2 regions of the Hydrogenophaga sedimenti genome follow, and region 1 is predicted to be linked to the other one. Evidence: riboswitches for the same ligand, from Rfam matches in the RefSeq annotation. Region 1 holds a riboswitch; the other holds the start of a gene.
The links. A riboswitch is a leader RNA that binds a small molecule or an ion and turns the genes downstream of it on or off. The one in region 1 is predicted to bind cobalamin.
Positions count from the first base shown of each region.

Region 2: it holds a riboswitch for cobalamin, as region 1 does, so the genes downstream of both, cobM (precorrin-4 C(11)-methyltransferase) here and ACS5NL_RS10315 (TonB-dependent receptor domain-containing protein) in region 1, are expected to answer to the same signal.

Region 1 is NZ_JBPZHA010000005.1:186,040-191,475, reverse strand. It holds gene ACS5NL_RS10345 (SWIB/MDM2 domain-containing protein) at 1-459, opposite strand, end outside; gene rraA (ribonuclease E activity regulator RraA) at 728-1,240, shown strand; gene ACS5NL_RS10335 (sulfite exporter TauE/SafE family protein) at 1,269-2,084, opposite strand; RNA gene ssrS (6S RNA) at 2,217-2,397, opposite strand; gene ACS5NL_RS10325 (cell division protein ZapA) at 2,469-2,846, opposite strand; gene ACS5NL_RS10320 (DUF904 domain-containing protein) at 2,843-3,073, opposite strand; cobalamin riboswitch at 3,124-3,379, shown strand; gene ACS5NL_RS10315 (TonB-dependent receptor domain-containing protein) at 3,458-5,284, shown strand; gene ACS5NL_RS10310 (cobyrinic acid a,c-diamide synthase CobB) at 5,299-5,436, shown strand, end outside.
Region 2 is NZ_JBPZHA010000018.1:38,288-43,723, forward strand. It holds gene ACS5NL_RS21600 (cobalt-precorrin-5B (C(1))-methyltransferase) at 1-5, opposite strand, end outside; gene ACS5NL_RS21605 (precorrin-8X methylmutase) at 13-696, opposite strand; gene ACS5NL_RS21610 (sirohydrochlorin chelatase) at 693-1,583, opposite strand; gene cobM (precorrin-4 C(11)-methyltransferase) at 1,580-2,362, opposite strand; cobalamin riboswitch at 2,672-2,913, opposite strand; gene ACS5NL_RS21620 (glutathione S-transferase family protein) at 2,998-3,687, opposite strand; gene gntR (HTH-type transcriptional regulator GntR) at 3,810-4,853, opposite strand; gene ACS5NL_RS21630 (gluconokinase) at 5,012-5,436, shown strand, end outside.

The sequences.
Region 1 (5,436 bases):
TTCGTTGATCATCTTGGTCATTTCGAACATCGAAGCCTGGGCCTTCTTGAAGATTTCCTTCAGCTTGGCGTCGGCGTTGATCATGCGCTTGTTGACCGCGTCCTGCAGCTTGTTCTTCTTGATGTATTCCCAGACCTTCTTGGTCACTTCCGTGCGCGGCAGCGGGTTGTTGCCGACGATGGCGGCCAGGGCGGCGCTGGGGGTCATGGCCTTCATGAAGGCAGCGTTGGGGGTGCGCTTCTTGGCAGGGGCCTTCTTCGCGGGTGCAGCCTTCTTGGCAGGAGCAGCGGCCTTCTTGGCGGGTGCAGCCTTCTTGGCAGGGGCAGCGGCCTTCTTCGCCGGAGCAGCCTTCTTCGCGGGAGCGGCGGCCTTCTTGGCCGGAGCGGCCTTCTTCGCGGGAGCAGCAGCCTTCTTGGCCGGAGCGGCTTTCTTCGCAGGAGCTTTCTTTGCAGTTGCCATGATGGGATTTCCTTCTAGAAGTGGAATGACACCAGAGGAGAACGCGCTCTCCCGCTGGTGTTTCGGATGCTAATGGAGATGTTTCGTCCTTCCAAGGTGGAGTCGCGGTTTTTTTGCGTCTTGTCATAGGGAAAACGACCCGCAGTCGCCCCGAAAACAACACTCGGCGCACTGCTGGTGTGCCGGGGGCAGAGAAGGCTCATCTCCATGATCCAATTTCGACTGCGAAAAACCTGTGTCCAACCTGTCCTTCTGCGAGTGAAAAGAGATGATTTCCACGCCTGATTTCGCCACCTGCGACCTCTGTGATGCCCACAAGGGCGACACCTCCGGCGCGTTCCGGGTTCTGCCTCCGGTGTTCCGCGATTTCGGCGCACACCGCCGCTTTGCAGGCCCCGTGGTCACGGTGCAGTGCCTGGACGACAACAGCGTGGTCAAGGCCGCGGTCGAGAGTCCGGGTGAGGGGCGCGTGCTCGTGGTGGACGGTGGCGCGTCGTTGCGCCGCGCGCTGCTGGGGGGCAACCTCGGCGCAGCCGCTGCGCGCAACGGATGGGCGGGTCTGCTGATCGACGGCTGTGTGCGTGATGTCGCCGAACTGGTGGTGTGCGAGACCGGCATCCGTGCGCTGGCTTCGATGCCCCTGCCGACGGACCGCCGCAACCAGGGCCTGCGCGACGTTGTCGTGCGCATCCAGGGGGTGGCCGTGCGACCTGGTGAATGGCTCTACGCCGATGAGGACGGCACCGTGATCGCCGACCGACCGCTGCATCCTGTCGGCTGAGCCGGGCGCCGCTTCCGCGCGGCGGCGGTCAGGCGGTCAGGCCCTTGTAGAGCATGTAGGCGGCCAGCAGATAGAGCACACCGGCGAACGCGCGCTTGAGCGACTTCACGGGCAGCGCGTGGGCGGCCTTGGCGCCGAGGGGGGCCATCAGCACACTCGCCGCGCCGATGACGGCCAGCGCCGGCACGAAGACATAGCCGACAGAGCCCGCCGGCAGGTCGGGCACGCCCTGTCCTGCGATCACGTAACCGATGGCGTTGGCCAGCGCGATCGGAAAGCCCAGGGCCGCACTGGTGGCGACCGCGTTGTGGATCGCCACGTTGCACCAGGTCATGAAGGGCACGCTGATGAAGCCACCACCGGCGCCCACCAGTCCCGAGAGAAAGCCGATCACCGTGCCCGCGCCCAGCTGGCCAGCGGCGCCGGGCAGGGTGCGGGAGGCCTGCGGCTTCTTGTCCAGCAGCATCTGGGTGGCGGAGAAGCCGACGAAGAGGGCGAACAGCAGTGCCAGCGAGCCGCCCTTGAGCAGAGCGAACACCCCCAGGCTGGCGATGGCCGCACCGATCACGATGCCGGGCGCCAGTCGCCGCACGATGTCCCAGCGCACGGCGCCGCGTTGGTGGTGGGCCCGCACGCTGGAGATCGATGTGAACACGATGGTCGCCATCGACGTCGCGATCGCCATCTTCACCGCCAGCCCGCCGGGCACGCCGCGGTGCGACAGGATTGCACTGATGAACGGCACCATCACCATGCCGCCGCCAATACCCAGCAGCCCCGCCAGGAAGCCGGAGCACAGCCCCAGCAGGGCGAATTCAACGATCAGCAGTGGTTCGAGGAACATGAAGGAAGGTCTCCGGAGCGCGTGCCCGATCCAGAGTGGCCGTGGACCCGGCTTCGCCGGTCCACAAGCCACGTCCCCCTTCCCGAAGGAGAGGGGGGAAGCCGCGAAGCGGCGCAGGGGGGAGTGGGGAATTAGGTGTCTGCAGATGCCGCCGGACCGTCATCCTGAACCGGGGGTTCAGGTGGGCGAGGGCAACGGGGCTTCGGGTTCATCTGACGCGAGACGCTCACACCAACCACGTTATGTACCAAGCCCGGGCTCAAAGAGCATTGGTTCAAGGAAATATAAAGCCCGGCGCGCACTGCAGACAGCGAAATTGTAGGCCTCTGCGGGGTCAGTGCCGCTGCGTCTGTCGGAAAAAATTCCTGAGGGCGATGCCGGCGCTCAGATGAGCTGGCCGTCGCTGCCCAGCGCCTGGTCCAGACGCTTGAGCAGATCGTCGACACGGGTCTGTGCAGCCGGATCGTCGGATTCGAGCGCTGCGGCCGGGTTTGTCAGCGGTGCTGGCGTGGACGCGGCAAAGGTCGGCGCCGACAGACTCTGGGCTTCCTTCTGCGACAGCTCGAAGGCGAGGTTGAGCGAGGCGAGCACGGCGATGCGGTCGCGGGCCTTGACCTTGCCGGCGTCGCGGATGCGGCACATGGCCGTGTCCACGCGTTCGACGGCATCCAGCAGCGCGGACTCGCCTCCGGGCGGGCAGGACAGCAGGTAACTCTGGCCCATGATCTGGACCTCGATCTGTTTGGAGGCCGGCTTGTTCATCGGGAGTCTTTCGGTGTCTCCGCCTCGTTGCCGGCCGGCAGCCGGTCGAGCAGGGCATCGATGCGCGAGCGGGCGGCGTTCAGCCGGGACTTGAGCGAATCGCGCTCGGTCCTGAGCGCGGACACCTGGTCCTGCAACAGGGCGTTGGTGCGCTGAAGTTCTTCATGGCGCAGGAGCAGCCGCTCGACGCGCTCGGCGATCAGTTCAAGATGCTTGGGCTCGGCCATGGTGACGACAGTTAAGTAACCCATTGTAGGGTTGCCGCAAGGCCCCCGGGCTTAGAATGCTCGCCGTTGGTGCTCGCAGTGTGGTTCGCATGCCGCAGTTCAACGGGAAGCAGGAGGGAAAGTCCACACCGGACCGACCTAACCTGCGCTGCCCCCGCAACGGTAAACAGACGGGAAACACGGCCATCAGGTCTTGCGTCCCCGCTTTCATCCCGCAGCCACTGGGAGTCCGGTTTTGCCGGCACCCGGGAAGGCGATGAGAGTTGTTCTGTCAGCCCGGATACCGGCCAACACGGTGGTGACACGTTCCCTGGATCCGTCACCGTGACGCCCATGCGCTGTCGGGGAAGACGGCGAGGGCAACCTTCTGTGTCTGTTCATCTCATGTCTTCTCGCGTTTTCAGTGCACGCCTGGCCGTGCTTCCGTTCGCCTGCGCCTTGTCCGTGGCCGCCTGGGCCCAGAAATCCCCATCCGTCGTGGTGGTCAGTGCCACCCGCTCCGAGTTGCCCATCACCGACGTGGTCGCCGACGTGACGCTGGTTGACCGCCTGGCGATCGACCGCTTGGGCGCGGCTTCGGTGTCCGACGTGCTCGAGCGCCTGCCCGGCGTGACCATCAACCGCAATGGCGGCCCTGCCTCGACCACCAACGTTTACCTGCGTGGTGGCGAAAACCGCTTCACCGCGGTGTTCGTGGACGGCGTGCGCATCGACTCGCAATCGACCGGCGGCGCCAGCTGGAACACCATCCCGCTGTCACAGGTCGACCGCATCGAGGTGTTGCGTGGTCCGGCTGCGGCGGTCTATGGTTCTGACGCCATCGGCGGCGTCGTGCAGATCTTCACCCGCCAGGGCGAGACCGGCTTTTTCCCGTCGGTGCGCGTGGGCATCGGCTCACACAACACCCGTGAGGCCAATGCCTCGTTGCGCGGCGGTGAAGGCGCGGTCGACTACGCCTTCGGTCTCGGTGCCGAGCGTAGCGACGGCTTCAACGCCAAGCCCACCGGCAACCCCGACAAGGACGGCTATCGCAACGAATCGTTCTCCGGCCGCCTGGGCTGGAAGCTGACGCCGGACCAGAAGCTGGAAGCCACGCTGCTGGACAACCGCCAGAAGGCCGGTTACGACGGCTTCGCGGCGGGCAAGGACGACCAGGCCAAGAGCCACCTGCAGACCGTGGGCCTGAACTGGAACGCTCGCTGGAGCGACGACTGGAGCACCCGTGTGGGCTTCACCCGTGGCACCGACCGCTACGAGACCTCTCCCTCGACCTACCTCACCGAAACCCAGGTCGAGAGCTGGCTGCTGCGCAACGAGCTGCGCGTCGGCCCTGGTCGCCTGACGGTCGATCTGGAGCGCCGCGAAGACCAGCTGGAAAACGCCAGCACGACGCCCAAGAGCACCGACCGCCACCAGAACGCGCTGGCGGTCGGCTACGGCCTGCGCGCCGGCGACCACACGCTGCAGGCCAACCTGCGCCGCGACGACGACAGCGAGTTCGGCGTCAACAACACCGGCTCTCTGGCCTACGGCTATGCGCTGTCCAAGAGTCTGCAGCTCACCGCCTCGGCCGGTACCGCGTTCCGTGCGCCGACCCTGTTCCAGCGCTTCAGCATCTACGGCACGCCCGACCTCAAGGCCGAGACCGCGCGCAACGTCGAGGCCGGCCTGCGCTGGCAGGAAGGCGTGGGCCGTGCGTCGGTGGTGGTCTACCGCAACCGGGTCAAGGACCTCATCAACTACGTGGATGGCGCCGGCAGCTGCATCAACGGTGTGGGCGATTTCGCCGGCTGCTACGGCAACACCGGCCGCGCCACCTACACCGGCGTGACCCTGTCGGGCGGATCGAAGCTGGGCGAAGTCAACGTCGGCGCATCGCTGGACCTGATGCGTCCGAAGAACGCCGACACCGGGCTGCTGCTGGCGCGCCGCTCCAAGACGCAGGCCACACTGACGGCCGACATGCCGGTCGGCGGCTGGCGCATCGGTGGCGAGGTGCAGCACACCGGCCAGCGCTTCAACGACGCGGCCAACCTGCAGGCGCTGCCCGCCTACACGCTGCTGAACCTGACGGCCAGCACCGACGTCGCGCGCGACTGGCGCCTGCTGGCGCGCGTGGACAACGCGACCGACAAGGACTACGAGTCGGTGCTGGGTTACGCCACCGCCGGCCGCACCTTCTACCTCGGCCTGAGCTGGACGCCGCGCTGAGCCTCGGGATGGCGATGGCGAACTGTCCCGCCCTGCTGATCGCGGCCCCGGCCTCCGGCCAGGGCAAGACCACCGTCACGGCCGCGCTGGCGCGGCTGCACGCGCGGCAGGGTCGGCGCGTGCGGGTGTTCAAGTGCGGGCCGGATTTCCTG
Region 2 (5,436 bases), on a different contig from region 1:
TTCATGCCGGTCTCAGGCGGCGGTGCCGCCCTTTTGTTGCGCTTCGGCCAGCGACAGCAGCGCGTGCAGCGCCGCCACCACCAGGGTGGAGCCGCCCTTGCGGCCACGGATCACGATCCAGGGCACACCGGCCACACCGGCCATCAGGTCCTTGGACTCGGCGGCGGAGACGAAGCCCACCGGCATGCCCACCACCAGCGCCGGGCGCACGCCTTCCTCGCGGATCAGGCGCACCAGCTCGATCAGCGCCGTGGGCGCGTTGCCGATGCCGATGATGGCGCCGTCCAGCAGCCCCAGCCGGTGCGCCTTGCGCATGGCCTGCACGGCGCGCGTGCTGTCCTCGGCCTGGGCCTGGGCGATCACGTCGGGGTCGCTGATGAACTGGTGTGTGGCCATGCCGAAGTGCTTCAGGCGCGGCCGCGACAGGCCGGAGCAGATCATCTCCACGTCGGCCACCACGGGCGTGCCGCCGCGCAGCATGGCGCCGATGCCGGCCGCCACCGCGTCGGGGTGGAAGTCGGTCAGGCCGTTGAACTCGAAGTCGGCGTTGGCGTGGATCATGCGGCGCACGATCGGCCACTGCGCCCCGGTGTAGCCGTGCGGGCCGGCCTCGGCGTCGATGATGGCGAAGCTGTCGTGCTCGATGGCCTGGCCGGCCCGGGTGAGCTGTTCGGTGATGGTGTTGACCGTGCTCATGCAGGCAACACCTCGGGAGCGTGGGCGTGCACCTGCACGGTGGCGTGCGTGTGCTCGTGGGAGTGGCCATGCCCCAGGTCGTGCGCGATCTCGCGGTAGCTGCAGCCGTCGCAGGGCAGCTTGCTGTCGGGCACACCGGCCAGCAGGTCGTGCACACGCTGCTCGAGCAGTTCGAAGATTTCCTTCTCGAAGCCGAAGTGCGTGCCGCAGGCGAAACGGATCTGCGGGTACTGCAGGCGCAGGTGTTCGACCTGGCGGTGGATGCGCTGCATCAGCGTGCCGGTGTAGAGGTAGTACGGCAGCACCACCACCTGCCGCATGCCGATCAGCACCTGGCGCTGCACCACGCGCTCCAGCCGCGGCCAGGTGATGCCGGTGAACGCCAGCTCCACCAGCTCGTGGTCGCCCTCCTCCTGCAGCCAGCGCGCCATCTTGGCCATGTCGCCGTTGGCGCCGCGGTCGGACGAACCGCGCCCCAGCAGCACCACGCCGGTGGTGGTCGGATCGGGCATGTCCAGTTCGGCCATGGCCCTGCGCAGGCGGCGCTTGAGGATGGCCAGGATGGGGTCGCAGGCCGTCAGGTGCGGGCCGTAGTGGAACGCCACACCCGGCAGGTGCTCGCGCGCGTGTTCGATCGCTTCCGGAATCTCCATCTTCACGTGGCCGGCCGCGTTCAGGATCAGCGGCAGCACCAGCACGCGCCGGCTGTTTCTGGCGGCGGCCAGCAGGCCGTCTTGCAGCGAGGGCGGCGCGAATTCGATGAAGCAGACCTCGATGCGCCAGTCCGGCTGGCGCGCCTGCCATTGCGCGACGAAGTCGCGGATTTCCTGGTTGCCGGATTCCTCGCGCGAGCCGTGGCCCACGAGCAGGATGGTGGTGTCTTTCATGTCGTGGCTTTCCTGAAACGGTGGGTGAAACTGGGGTCGTAGAGGCGGGACCGGGTGAGTTCCGGCCACTGGCGCGCGCCCAGCGTGGGGCTGGCGATCACCATGGCCTGGCTGACGATGCCGGCCTCGCGGCACCGCTGTTTGATGGTGGCCAGCGTGCCGCGCACGATGCGCTCCTCGCCGGGCCAGCTGGCCTTGTGCACCACCAGCACCGGCGCGTCCTCGGCCCAGCCGGCGGCGCGCAGCCCGGCCTCCACCTTGTGCAGCAAGGTGATGGACAGGAAGATGCACAGCGTCGTGCGGTGCGCCGCCAGGGCCGCCAGGTCTTCGCCCTCGGGCATGGGCGTGCGGCCCTCGACCCGGGTGAAGATGGTGGTCTGCGTCACCTCCGGCAGCGTGAAGCTCTCGACCGCCGCCGCCGCCGAGGCCATGGCGGACGACACCCCCGGCACCACCGCCACCGGCACGCCCGCGGCGTCCAGCGGCTGCACCAGCTCGATCAGGGCGCCGTAGAGCGCCGGGTCGCCGGTCTGCAGCCGCACCACGGTGTCGCAGCGCGCGGCATGTGCGATCAGCCAGGCCGACATCTGCTCCAGCGTCATGTCCTTGCTGTCGGCGATCACGCAACCCGGCGGCGCCCAGCGGGTCGCCGCCTCATTCACCAGCGACCCGGCGAACAGGATGGCGCCCGCACGCGCCACCAGGTCGCGCCCCTTGACCGTGATCAGCTCCGGGTCTCCAGGACCCGCGCCAACGAACCAGACCGTTCCGGCACCCATGGTGTGCTCGCGGTCAGGTGGTCGGGTGAAGGCGGTGTTTCAGCGACCGGCGGTGGCGAACGGCCAGACCTGGTTCGATGTGCATGAAGTGACTCCTTGGGTTGAACGCGTCAGACACAACGCGGATGGCAATGGCATGCCCAAGGGAGAGGCGACGGGTGGTTTCGACGGCGAACGGGAAGCCCGGGGCGAGCGAACGCACAAGCGTTGGCTCAAGCTCGCAAAAGCAGCGTAGGGACAAAGGAGGACACCGGCGAAGACCCCTCACCGCCTTCCCCGACGGTGTTTGGGTAATACAGCCACGCCAGGGGCGCAGCTTCCTTGTTGGCCGGTATCCGGGCTGACAGAACGTTCCTCAAAGCCTTCCCGGTGTGAACCAGTGGCGACATTTTGAGAAATGGGGGACTTCGGCAATGCCTTGGCCCACCCGTCTGCTTACCGTTGCGGGGGCAGCGCAGGTTAGGTTCGTCCGGGTGGGACTCCCCCTCCTGCTTCCCGTTGAACTGCCATGTCTGAACGACACGGCGAGCACCAACACGGGCATTCTATACCCGAGCTTTGTGGCAGCGGCACGCGAGGGGCCGGGTTCCGCAACGGCCGGTCCAGGTCGCGCCGGTTCGCCGATCGCGCGCTTCTCAGGCCGCGGCCGGGTCGAAGAAGCGCCGTGACAGGCCGGCTCGCCCGGGATAGAACTTGAACCACGGGCGGGCCTGATCGATGACCAGCGCCACCGAAGGATGGGCCATCAGCCGCTCGACATAGGCCGCCAGGTGGACCTGCTCCGGCAGCAACGGCACGTAGGTCACGGCGTAGAACAGGGAGGGCGCTGCGGCGCAGTCGGCCATGCTGAATGCGTTGCCGCTCACCCAGGTCCGCCCGTCGAGATGCCGGTCGATGAACGCGTAGGCGGTCGACAGCTGCTGGCGCGCCTGGTCCACGTTGAGTGCGTCCCGGTCAGCCTCGGGACGCAGGAGGTCGGCGGTGAGCGCCTGCATGGGCGTCATCACGTACAGGTCGAACAGGCGGTCCCACAGGCGCACGTCGATCGCGGCGTCCGGGTCCGGAGGAATCAGCGTGCGACCGGGAGCGGCATGGTGCCGCTGCAGGTACTCGATGATGATGCTGGTCTCCGGGACGGGCCGCCCCTGGTCCACCAGCAACGGCATCTTGCCCGTCGGCCACAGGGCCAGGTACGCCGCACGCTCCGCCGGGTCTCCCAGATTCAGCAACTGCCTGTCGAACCCGATCCCCAGCACGTCGAGTGCGATCAGCACCTTTTGGCAATAGGAAGAGAGCGGGTGGTAATGCAGGGTGGGTGTCGTCATGAAGGCCTCGGTGTTTTCCGTACCCGGGAAATATAGGACCGACCACCCGCCGCGTCGAGAGCCCGCCACCGGGCGCGACAGCGGTCCATCGTGCCGGAGGACGCCCCGCCGGCCGGAGCGCCTCAGCTGCTCTGGCGCACGCGCAGTTCGAAGCCCAGATCCACCGAGTGGGCAGGAAGCGCCTCCCCCCGCATCAGGGCCAGCAGCATCTGCGCACTGGCTTCGCCGATGGCGCCGCGTGGCGTGGCCACCGTGGTCAGCGGCGGCAGCATCTGGTCGCTGCCCGAAAGGTCGTTGAAACCCGCCACGGCCACTTGCTGCGGAACCGGCACCCCCAGTCGCAAGGCCGCCAGCAGGCCACCCTGGGCCAGGTCGTCGTTGCAGAAGAACACCGCGTCGCAGTCCGGATGCGCTCCCAGCAACTGCGCAAACAGTTCGCCACCCAGCGCCATGGACGAAGGGCGGGCGTCCAGCAGTTCGAGGGCCGGGTCGTACAGCCCGGCCGCACCGAGTGCGCGGCGGTAACCCTCGGCGCGCTGCAGGGTCCGCGGGTCCAGCTGGGCAGCGACGAAGGCGATGCGCCGCCGACCACGGTCCAGCAGGTGGCGGGTGATGGCGGCACCCGCGTCGGTCTGGGAGAAGCCGACGCAGTAGACCTCGGGCGCGGGTGAAAGCGCCATCAGGTGCACGCAGGGCACTCCGCTGCGGTCGATCAGTTCGCGCGTGCGTGCGTTGTGGTCGATGCCGGTCACCAGCAGGCCCGCCGGCCGGTGCAGCAGCTGTTCGCGCAGCAACTGCTCCTCTTCGTCGGGGTCGTAATGGGTGATGCCAATCAGCGTCTGGTAGCCCGAAGGGCGCAGTGTGCGCTGCACCGCTTCCAGCAGGTCGACGAACAGCGCGTTGGACAGCATGGGAATGAGCACCGCGACGTGCGAGCTGTGTCTCGACGCCAGGGCGCGTGCCGCCGGGTCGGGCATGTAGCGCAGTTCGGCGGCCGCGGCCCTCACCCGCTCGGCCAGCAGCGGGTCCACCGTGCGCTCGCCCCGCAGCGTGCGGGAGACAGTGATGGGGCTGACGCCAGCCAGGGCGGCCACGTCGGCCAGGGTGACCCGGCCGGTGGCCCGGGGCCGTGGCAATGAGGCTGGGGAGACAGAGGTGGGTGGCATCAGGGTTTGTACGGGTTGGGCAGCTGGAAATCAGACCATAAGATAGCGCTATCTCAGAAAGACGTACAGCCTCGGAAACCCGAATCCGTCGTCCTGAGCCCCACGGTCTGGTGTCCAGGCCGTTTTTTCCGGGTTTTAAAGATAGCGCTATCTCACACATGTCAACCGATCCGAATGCATCGCTGGTGATCATGGGCGTGGCCGGCTGCGGCAAGTCCAGCCTGGGTGCCGCCCTGGCGCAGCGCCTGGGCTTCGCGCTGATCGAAGGCGACGACCACCACAGTGCGGCCAACCGCGAGAAGATGCAGCAGGGCACGCCGCTGACCGACAGCGACCGCGCCGGCTGGCTGTCCACCCTGGGCGGCCTGCTCGCGCAGCGCAGCCGTGTGGTCCTCACCTGCTCCGCCCTGCGCCGCCACTACCGCGACCAGTTGCGCATCGCCTCGCCCGGCCTGCGTTTCGTGTTCCTGGACATCACGCCGGAGCAGGCCCGTGCACGCGTGGCCGCGCGCGCCGCGCATTTTTTCAACAGCGCGCTGGTGGACAGCCAGTTCGCCACCCTCGAAACCCCGGTCGGTGAACC